3 regions of the Desertibacillus haloalkaliphilus genome follow, and region 1 is predicted to be linked to each of the others. Evidence: riboswitches for the same ligand, from Rfam matches in the RefSeq annotation. Region 1 holds a riboswitch; each other region holds the start of a gene.
The links. Region 1 has a riboswitch for cyclic di-GMP ahead of KH400_RS06850 (hypothetical protein). Riboswitches for the same ligand answer to the same signal wherever they lie in the genome.
Positions count from the first base shown of each region.

Region 2: it holds a riboswitch for cyclic di-GMP, as region 1 does, so the genes downstream of both, KH400_RS18975 (hypothetical protein) here and KH400_RS06850 (hypothetical protein) in region 1, are expected to answer to the same signal.
Region 3: it holds a riboswitch for cyclic di-GMP, as region 1 does, so the genes downstream of both, KH400_RS07425 (methyl-accepting chemotaxis protein) here and KH400_RS06850 (hypothetical protein) in region 1, are expected to answer to the same signal.

Region 1 is NZ_JAHPIV010000005.1:58,126-61,408, reverse strand. Features, by position in the region: gene KH400_RS06860 (methyl-accepting chemotaxis protein) at 1-674, opposite strand, end outside; gene KH400_RS06855 (hypothetical protein) at 726-1,436, opposite strand; gene KH400_RS06850 (hypothetical protein) at 1,476-1,844, opposite strand; cyclic di-GMP riboswitch class I at 1,931-2,017, opposite strand; gene KH400_RS06845 (SDR family NAD(P)-dependent oxidoreductase) at 2,303-3,049, shown strand; gene KH400_RS06840 (MOSC domain-containing protein) at 3,276-3,283, opposite strand, start outside.
Region 2 is NZ_JAHPIV010000020.1:50,044-53,326, forward strand. Features, by position in the region: gene KH400_RS18970 (NAD-dependent succinate-semialdehyde dehydrogenase) at 1-134, opposite strand, end outside; gene KH400_RS18975 (hypothetical protein) at 1,022-1,333, opposite strand; cyclic di-GMP riboswitch class I at 1,390-1,477, opposite strand; gene fliT (flagellar protein FliT) at 1,594-1,947, opposite strand; partial or broken gene fliS (flagellar export chaperone FliS) at 1,947-2,336, opposite strand; gene fliD (flagellar filament capping protein FliD) at 2,756-3,283, opposite strand, start outside.
Region 3 is NZ_JAHPIV010000005.1:188,483-191,765, forward strand. Features, by position in the region: gene hpaB (4-hydroxyphenylacetate 3-monooxygenase, oxygenase component) at 1-939, opposite strand, end outside; cyclic di-GMP riboswitch class I at 1,174-1,257, shown strand; gene KH400_RS07425 (methyl-accepting chemotaxis protein) at 1,672-3,283, shown strand, end outside.

The sequences.
Region 1 (3,283 bases):
TGTTCACCCGCGCGGGCAGCTTCTATTGACGCATTCAAGGCTAATAAATTAATTTGTTCTGATATTCCTGTAATAACCTTTACAATAGAACCAATTTCGTTTGACTTTTCCCCAAGTTTGTTTATCGCAGAAAATGTTTGATTAATCGTTTGATTAAACTGCTCCATTTTTTCTAACGTGTCCTTTAACTTCTCATTTCCTTCTTGCGTCAACTCTAAGGTCGTGTTTGATTGGTCTGAAATTTCATTTGACCTCACCGATAGATCTTCGGTCGCCTGTGTCATTTCTTCCATAGACATGGCGCTTTCTTCCGTAGCTACTAATTGTTTCTCTAACCCTCTACCTACCTCATCAATCGCTGCTCTGACAATATCAGCTTTCTCAGTCGCATACTCACCAATATCAGCTAGATTTTCTCCTTTTTGATGTGTATGTTTTGAAAATGACAAAAAACTTTCCCTTACACGATTTAAAAACTCGATTAGTTGATTAAATGCGGCATGATCAGAACTTTTTTCATCAACTTTACTACTGACATGACCTGCTGATATCTCTTTCATTCCATTTATAATTTCTTTATTCACGTGATGATGTTTCAAAGAAAAATAGCGGTAAGCAAAATACACTGTTGTTCCCAATAAGATTATAATTAGCCCAAGCATTGTCGCTTCCATGATAAATAAATCCCCTACTTTTTAATATTTGATAAACCGATTATGATCATTTTATAGCTCTCTAATAAGTATATATGTTCCATCAGCTATATTTGCATGAATACCATTTAACCTACTATTATCCTGGTATTTATGTACAATATAATTTCCTTCTAAATCTTTATATTTCTCCATATTGTGATACTTCTCTAGCACACGTACCGACTTCGAGTTTGTCGCTTCAGCTAAAACTGCCTTCAATCCATTTGAAGATGCCTTTGTTATCAATTTATTTCCTAATTGCTGAATAACCTCGTGACGGTTACTTGTTGCTGTCACCCCTAACATGAATATATGCAATAACTCTCCATCGTTGATTTCTTTCCCGTTTCGTTTTTTATAATCTTCCATGAAACGTTTATCAACATCTTCCAAAACATGTAAAATTACATTCATATCATAGAATGAACCTTCAAATACATCTTCTCCGATAATCTCTGGTGCATTTGTGTCTCCGGCAAGTACACCAACAACATTATGATTACGATCTTGAGCGACTACGCAATATCCCTGCTCTACGGTAGAGTCTAAATAATCCTTGGTAAATTTATAGAAATCCTCATAACGTAGCTTTAATTGACCTACCATTGGTTCCTGCACCCATTTTCCTGATACATCTACACCAACAAATGAGCGTGCTAGACAATCAGCTGCTTTCTGTATTAACGTTGTTTGTTCCTTTGTTAAAATTTCATATGTATATAACTCTAGTGTTGTTTCCACTTGTTGACTTCCTTTCAAAGGTTACTATTTTGGACGTGACTATATTGAGCGAGATGCACGATCAATAATCGTACCTGTAAACTTAATTCTTTCAAGTGCATTTCTTATTTGAACTTGAGCAATTTTAGATGCAGGTTTTACTAAAAGGATATCCTTAAAACCTAACTTAGAATAAAACTGCATCGTTTGCTCTAGCTGCGGTACAACTTTTGATGGTACTGGCGTTTGATGTGTAGCATCGACAACAAATGTATACTCTTGTCTAGACACTTTATTAATCGTGTCCTGTAAATCGGCCATGTAACCTTCTGCATCTCCCTCCCTAATTAGCCCATGCACCTGCACATGAATTTCCTTTGCAGCCTCGTCAATTGCCATTTTATATTTCTTTTTATCTACTACTATCATCTCTAAACCTTCTTTCCTATGTCAGTAATGAATAAAAGCTATCCCAGAGGTAAATAGGGATAGCCAAACAACCATTTGTTATTATTCTTGGCAACCCGACTATCTTTATCCAAGAGGATTTTAGACTCGTAGCTTTGCGTCCTTACCTTTCGATAAGTTTGCCTTTTTCTATTATAATGAATAGGGCTAAAATCATGGGCATAAACCCTTTTTATAGCATAAAGGACTTGTCACTCTTTGTCGATACTAGCACGATTTGTCGAAAAATTAGGTAAATAAGGACAATACTAATATCACAACGCTTTTTAAACTTTCGGCAAGTCGCTTTAAACCGATGGACAAGGAAAATAAATTTCAATGATAGACCCGCTTAAAATAAAAAACAGGGATAAACAGTATTTGTATGTTAAAGTCCCATATAGACCAAGCTTTGTATTGAAGAACGAAGGAGTGAGGATATGCCGAATTTAAAAGATGATGTCATTCTTATTACTGGGGCTAACCGGGGGCAAGGTAAAGCTATTGCTCAGCACCTTGCCTCATTAGGGGCTAAAGTGGGAATTGGTGCTCGGAGCTATGATGAGGCTATAGTAGTGGCTAAGTCGATTGGAGAAGATCGCGCCTTTCCGATTCAGTTAGATGTCAGCAAGGAATCCGAATGGAGGGCAGCAGTCGATAAAGTGATAAACAAATTCAATAAGATTGATGTGTTAGTGAATAATGCTGGAGTTTTAAAACGAAAAGCTTTTAAAGAAACAACATTAGAGGACTACCAGCAGTTGATTCATGTTAATCAACTTGGAGTATTCATGGGGATGCAAGCTGTTATTCCACAGATGGAGAAACAGCAAAAAGGCTCCATTATCAACAATGTGTCGATTTCTGCATTTGCTCCAATTAGTAGGTCTTCTACTTACGCTGCAACAAAAGCATCAGTGGTTGCAATGTCAAAAGCCGCAGCTATTGAATTAGGCCCAAAAGGAATTCGAGTGAATATGGTCCATCCGGGTGGAATCGAAACAGAAATGGCCACTCAAGGAGAGGGTGTTCCTGATTATTACGATTCAGTTCCACTAGGACGAATTGGACAGCCAATTGAAATTGCTCAGGTTGTTGCATTCCTTGCCTCTGACGAAAGCTCTTATTGTACGGGCACAGAAATTGTTGTTGATGGTGGAATGACATTAGGTACTACGGACGAGTAAATAAGTGAAACTTCGTTACTGGCGTTTTTCCTGACCTTTAAAGGATTAAATTAGCTAAACCAACATCTATGGATACTGACCCCCATAAAAACCTTGTGCCTCCATAGCAAGGGAATTGATCTGCTCCCTTAAGTCATTTGATGACGAAAGGGAGCATTATAGGATTTACGATACAGAGGACATATTGAGTCATTTACATTTATCGTATACTTTTGCTACTAGAAAATTAATCAA
Region 2 (3,283 bases), on a different contig from region 1:
ATTGCTTGCTTTGTTTCACTTTTGCCACCATTCGGTACAGATCCGATGACCTCTCCAGTCGCTGGGTTCGTTACTTTGATACGGTCTAAATCCGCTCCAATCCATTCCCCATTGCAATACATATTTTTATCAATCAATGTCCTCCATCCCTTCTTTTAAAAATTGATAGCCATAAGATCAAGTTCAATTAATGTTTTTCAATGGCTACACTCGCTGCGTGCTTGCTAGCGAAAAACACTCCTAACAAGCTTTTAAAAAGCTGCAGCGATTCCGCTCATTGCTTCAATGTCTGTTCAAACGAGAAAACATCCTTTTTGAACAGACTCTATAAGAAACTATTCCCGACTCTCGTCCCGAATTCCTCTTCATAGTGTCAATGAAACTACAAAATTGAGTATCACTTGAACACCAAAGTAGTTAACACTTAAAAAACGTTATTAACTGAGTTATGTAGTTAATTTGGACTATTAACCCTCTCTGTTTTATGTGTCTTTTTTACTAAAAATTAGTTGATTTATTTTGAAGATTCACTTAAAATAAAGACAGTTCACAACCTGACGCTTCTTGTCGGATAAAGAGATGTGAACATCCCCCGTATACAGCCTCCATATGTTTACATACTCCCCTTTACTAACGCTGTATACATTCAAGTTGCATGTTCGATTAGAAGTTAGAAGAGTTTTATCCCTCCTGCAACTACAATGACTAATCCTGTAACTTGTTGAAGCGGTTCATTTGTAACGGACGAAACTTAGATAGGTCAGATACTCCCTGTTTATGACTACATAATGAACCTACTAGCCAAATCCAATACAACTGAGTCGTTTTTTTGTTGTAAAAAAGTAAAAAAAATAGACCACATTGGGTCAATGTTTGTCTGCTATGATTCCATTTGCTCCCCGTGGATACTTTCCCCATTTCCATTACGCCCTAACCGCTTCTATTAATCATGGTTAACTACGATAAACGTCCTACGATCATTGAATTTGATCGTAGGACGTTTATCAATTTTATCTGCCGACTATAATTGTTGTTTTACATTTTCTAGGCGTTCAACTGCCGTTTCATACTTCATATCAATATGGGTGACGAGATTAAATATCATATGTTGGCTTGAGTCACTTCTCATATAATAAAACACGGTTGGCTTTTCATGCTTAAGAACCGCCATTAATTCTGCGGTAGGTAGTGTCACTTTTTTCGGTTTAATCCGCAAAAAATAGACGACGAAATTTTTGAATTTTGGCACTGAGGTACGATTATCTGGAAGATCGTTAATTAACGTTTCAAATTTATCTAATGCATGTTTTAACTCTAAGTCTGATTGGTTCAATTCTCTCGACTCCTTCTATTGCTATCTTACTTTCACTAAAGGAGTTGTCGTTTCTGCTTGGCAGCTGGCTAACATTGGCTTCACTCGCCTTTAGTTCCTTTAGCTTTGCGTCCTTACCTTTCAATAAGTTTGCCTTTTTCGGTTATTGTAGAATTATATCGAAAGTTGTCGGATGAGTAAATATCTATTCTTATAAAATAAAAAAAGGATAGGGGGGGCTGATATAAGCTCCTCCCTATCCTTCCCGAGTTACTCTTCTACTATTTCTTTTTATCAAAAAACACACCATCAGCGGTCGGTCCATCGTACGGATTTTCATATTTCATGCCGGTTTTCTTTTTCTGTTTCAATCCGTTGATATCGGTCTGAATTTGCTGTTTCAGCTGCGCAAGTCTCGTATTAATGCGCTTATTCAACTTGATAATTTCAGCCCCAAGCTTTTTCTCCGCTTCTGTGTAATCACCAGGTAACTCCTTCATTAGCTCTTCACGCTTATCGAGAAAGTCATCGACCTTTTCGATATAAGACTCGCGCGCCTCTTCATCAGGGAACGGTTGCTGCAAGTGATCATAAAATTGCTTGGAAACGATGTAGAGCTTCTTGACGGCAGACACTACGCTTGCTCCCCAGCACCGTGACGGTTTTGACGATCGATTTTAATGACTTCTTTCCACGTATCACGGAATTGCTCAACAAAAGTTTCAGCCTGCGAAAGCGCCTCAAGGTCATTTTTCACATTCGCTTCAACGAGTTGATTTAAAATGAAGTCATACATCCGCAGCATATTTTGAGCGACTTCTGTATCGGTTTTTAACGTAATCATCAACTCACGAATGATGTTTTGTGCTTTTGTTAAATTCGTGTTACGCGCTTCAATGTCATTTTCGTTGATCGCTGTTTTCGCTTGGCGAATAAACTTCAAACAACCATTATAAAGCTTCAACGTCAACTCCCCAGGCGAAACGGTGTTCATCGCTTTTTGCTGATAACTTGCGTATGGGTTTGCATTTGCTTGCTTCGTCGTGCTTGCCGTTTGCCCAACTTGGGTTTGTTGTTGTGCTGCTGGGCGCGTTGCTTGTTGCGACGATGTTGCGCTCGTTTGTGGTGTTGCTGTCGGTTGCTGCGGTCTTGCTACCGGCTGTGCCTGACTTGTGGCACCATCTTTTTTTGGGGCATTGGGTTTCATTTGCTTCCGATATGCCTCATACGGATTATTCATTGCCAATTGTGACACCCTTTCTATAAAACGATTTATCTATCGAATGACCTCTACGATCTATTATAGAGCTTGTTTAAAAAGTGTTTGCAATGGCTCCACTCATTGCCTCAAGTCTGTTCAAACGGGGGGAAAACACCCCTTTTTGAACAGACTCTTATAATGAAAACTTTTATTGTTACATGTAACATTCGTGTGAAACGAGCCTACCACATACCGTTCCCCATAAACGAGAACAGCTGATCCGCTTGTGCATTGGCACGTTGCATCGCTCGTTCCATCGCCGTAAATTGATTCCAATAACGCTCTTCGATTTGTTGTAAGCGTCGCTCGAAGTTGGAAATGCGGTCTTCTACTGAATTAATTTCACGTCCAATGGTAAACTGGTGATTGCCTCGACTATCATTCCCTGCTCGACTCTCTACGCTTCTAATTGTACTCGAAATGGTAGACCGTAAGCGACGTGCAATTCCTTTTTCACTATTTTCATTACCATTTGCCATGAACAGTTGATAGACCGAGTCAGGATCTTCTTCAAGAGCTGAACGTAATTTATTTTCATCAATTTCTAACATACCATTTTGACGGTAATCACTAGATGGGGAGATACCAATCTTCGATAAAAGGTTAAAATCTCCGTTGATCCCTTCACCACTCACCGTGTTGTAAACATCCATCCGAAACTGATTCAAGCCATTTCTTAACAGAGGATCGTTACGTAAAAGCCCACTTTG
Region 3 (3,283 bases), 130 kb from region 1:
TAACAGTGCAATTCCTAAAGTGAATTCCGTTTTTATGATCTGTCGAGTGACGACTTGATGGTAGGCAAAGGGTTGAAACGAACAATGAAGCAAGAAATCTGAAGCAGCCTTAACATTGTCATAAAAGAAGACGCGATCCCAAGGAACGACTACATGATCAAAGACAAGGATTGTATCCATTTCCTCATATTTAGAACTGAGTGGATGGTTAAAAGAAGAATCGCCACCAACGAAAGATTCTCTACATATAAATTTTAAACCTTTTGTATTCGAAGGAATGGAAAAGGCAAATGCTTCATCTGCCTCAAAGAATAGCTTTGGTGCACTAAAAACAAGCACTTCATCAGTTAAGCCCCCTTGTGTAGCGAGGAGACGTGCCCCTTTAATGATTAATCCGTCGTTATTTTTGTCAACGACTTTGGCGGAGGTTGGTTCTTGAGAAGATTCAATATAGGCCTGGGAACGATTAACTTGTGGAGTAATGAATGTATGTGTGAATGAAAGGTCCTCTTCTCTAGCTAATTCATAAAGGGAAAGGATGTTTTCCGGGAAGCAATTCTCTCGACTTTCTAAAAGAGGCGTTGACGAGGCAAAGCTCATAAGCACTGTATTCATATAGTCGGGGGATCTTCCCATCATACCGCCTGTATGTCTTGCCCAATGTTCCATCATTTTACGCCTTTTCAGTAGATCTTCCTTCGATTTTGGTTGTAAGAAAGAAAGTCCAATAGGGTCATTCGTTTTTGGTGATAAAAAGGTCATCTCGTCTTTTATGTTGGTTTTCGTTTGGAGGTCATAAAGGGATGCTTTTGTATGAAGCAATCCACTAAAGGCGGGGTGTTCAGAGATCTTTCCTTTTACGCGTTCTCCATCTAACCAAATTTCGGGATTTAGCTGATTTAAGCGGTTGATATAATCCTTACCGTTAATAACTCCCATCGTACCACTCCCTAAGCACAATAAAAATTCAAGAAGTTCGTAGAGTATCGCTGTTATTTTATGAGGTTATAGGTTCGTCCGGTTCCATATTTTTATCTACGAAAATAACTTCCCTTTTTGTCGAAATAGTATTATTATTAGGGAGTAGTACTAATGTAGTATGTATATGAAAATCGGGTCGATCGCAAAGTAGATCTATGTTCCCTTACATTTATTCAACCGGTTATTTAATGTCATCGATAATGGCAAACCTAGCGAAAGTTAGGGGCGCAAAGCCACGGGCCTAAAGTTGCTTACTATGGTCGCCGGGTTACCGAAAGAATTGGAATGCAAGTAAGAGGATTATTATTACATTCATTACGTGATCGTTATGGCTATAGTCGAGTTACTTTAACAGCTATCTTTCTTTTAGAGGGACTTTGTCATGATCGTGAAGTAATCTTTTGTATAAATAAATCTTTACCCGTCCACCTTTCTTTTGGTGGGCTTTTTTATGTGTCTAGCTCAGGCGCCATCGGCCCGAGGTCACTTCGGTCAGTCAAGAAGAAGCAAAGAAACGCTTCTGCTTGCCAGCCCTGCAGTGCTGGTCGCCGATAAGCGGGTGTCTTGCGCCTTTCGGAATTATATAGAAAAAATCGATGCCAGCATGGTGGTAAGTAGATAATAAATGAACTGTAAGATGTAAGTTTTAGTGATCGAGTTTTAAGGAATTCATTGAAAGGAGTGATAGGTATGAAAAGTCTAAAGTTGAAAATCTTAGGTGGTTTTGGTTTAGTACTTTTAACTGTATTGATTATGGCAATATTCGGCTATGTTGGGATGTCGAACTATACCGATGATGTTAGACAAATGGTAGAAGAGGAATATGAGTTATTAAAAGCAGCCGAAGAAATGAAACATAACGTTACATACCGTGTTGTAACAGCACGTGGATATATTTTATATGGAGATCCTACACTGGTTGAGGAATTTGAGGAACTGACAGAGTATTCAATTGCTACTCAAGAAATGTTAATAGAAACCTTAGGAAATGATCCTGAATATGCCGATGCGATTGCAACTGCCGATGAAAGAACGGCAAGGTGGAGAACGTTAATAACAGATGAAGTCGTTCCTACCTTTGATGATCACGACGGGGTTTATGGAAACGGGAACCCAGATCAATACTCGCATACATTTAAAAGACCATCATTTGAAGAAACTATCGATATTATGGAAGAGTTCTGCACGATTTATGCTATTGAAGCTATTGAAGCCTGGCAAGAAATATTTGATTTGCAAGATGCTAAAATTGTAGAGCTTGAAAAAGAGTTAATCGATAGTGGACAACTGTTACAGTGGATATTTATTGCTATTTCAGGGGCCGCGATTCTTATTGCTGTAACGGCAGCGTTAATTATTTCGAACATGATTGTTAGACCTATCTCCTCGGCTGCAACACGTTTAGAGGATGTTGCTAATGGGAATTTGACTGGCGAACCATTAGCTGTTCAATCTAAAGATGAAGTTGGAAGGCTAACAGAAAGTTTAAATCAAATGGTAGAAAATTTAAGAGGACTCGTGGGTGAAGTTGAAAGTTCGTCTAGAACTCTCGCCGCCTCCTCAGACCATATGGCTGCTTCGAGTGATGAGATTACCAATGCAATACATAGTATTTCTGGAAATGCTCAGGTCGTGGCAAAGGATGCTGAAAAAGGAAATGCGACAATGTTGGAAGTATCAGAAACATTACTAGAGCTGTCATCATTGATTCAAATTGCTAAAGAAAAATCATTTTCCTCTGCTGATAATTCTAAGATTACTTATAAAACAGCAGAACGTGGTAAAGAGACTGTTCGAGAAGCTGTTGAATGTATGGAAAATATCAAAATATCAACCGATGAAACTGAGCAGTTTATTGAAACATTAAATGAATTCACAAAAGAGATTAAAACGATTACAGAGATGATAACTAATATTTCGCAACAAACGAACTTACTATCACTTAATGCTTCTATTGAAGCAGCTCGCGCTGGGGAAGCAGGGAAAGGCTTTGCCGTTGTTGCTGACGAAGTGCAGAAGTTAGCTGAACAGTCTAGTAAAGGGGCAACAAAAGTTGCGGACTTGATTTCACAAATTTCTAACAGTACAGATGATGCAGTTCGAGCAATTAAAGATAGTAAATCACAAGTTGATCGAGGTACTTCAATTGTAGGTGAATGTGGGGATTCATTAGAAGAAATACTTCAAGCGGTAAGGAAAACTGTGAATGATATCGAAAGTATTTCGGAAGTTGCAAGTGAAGAAATTGCTTCTTCTGAAAAAATCGTTGAACTCATTGATAGCCTAGCAACTGGTATAGAAA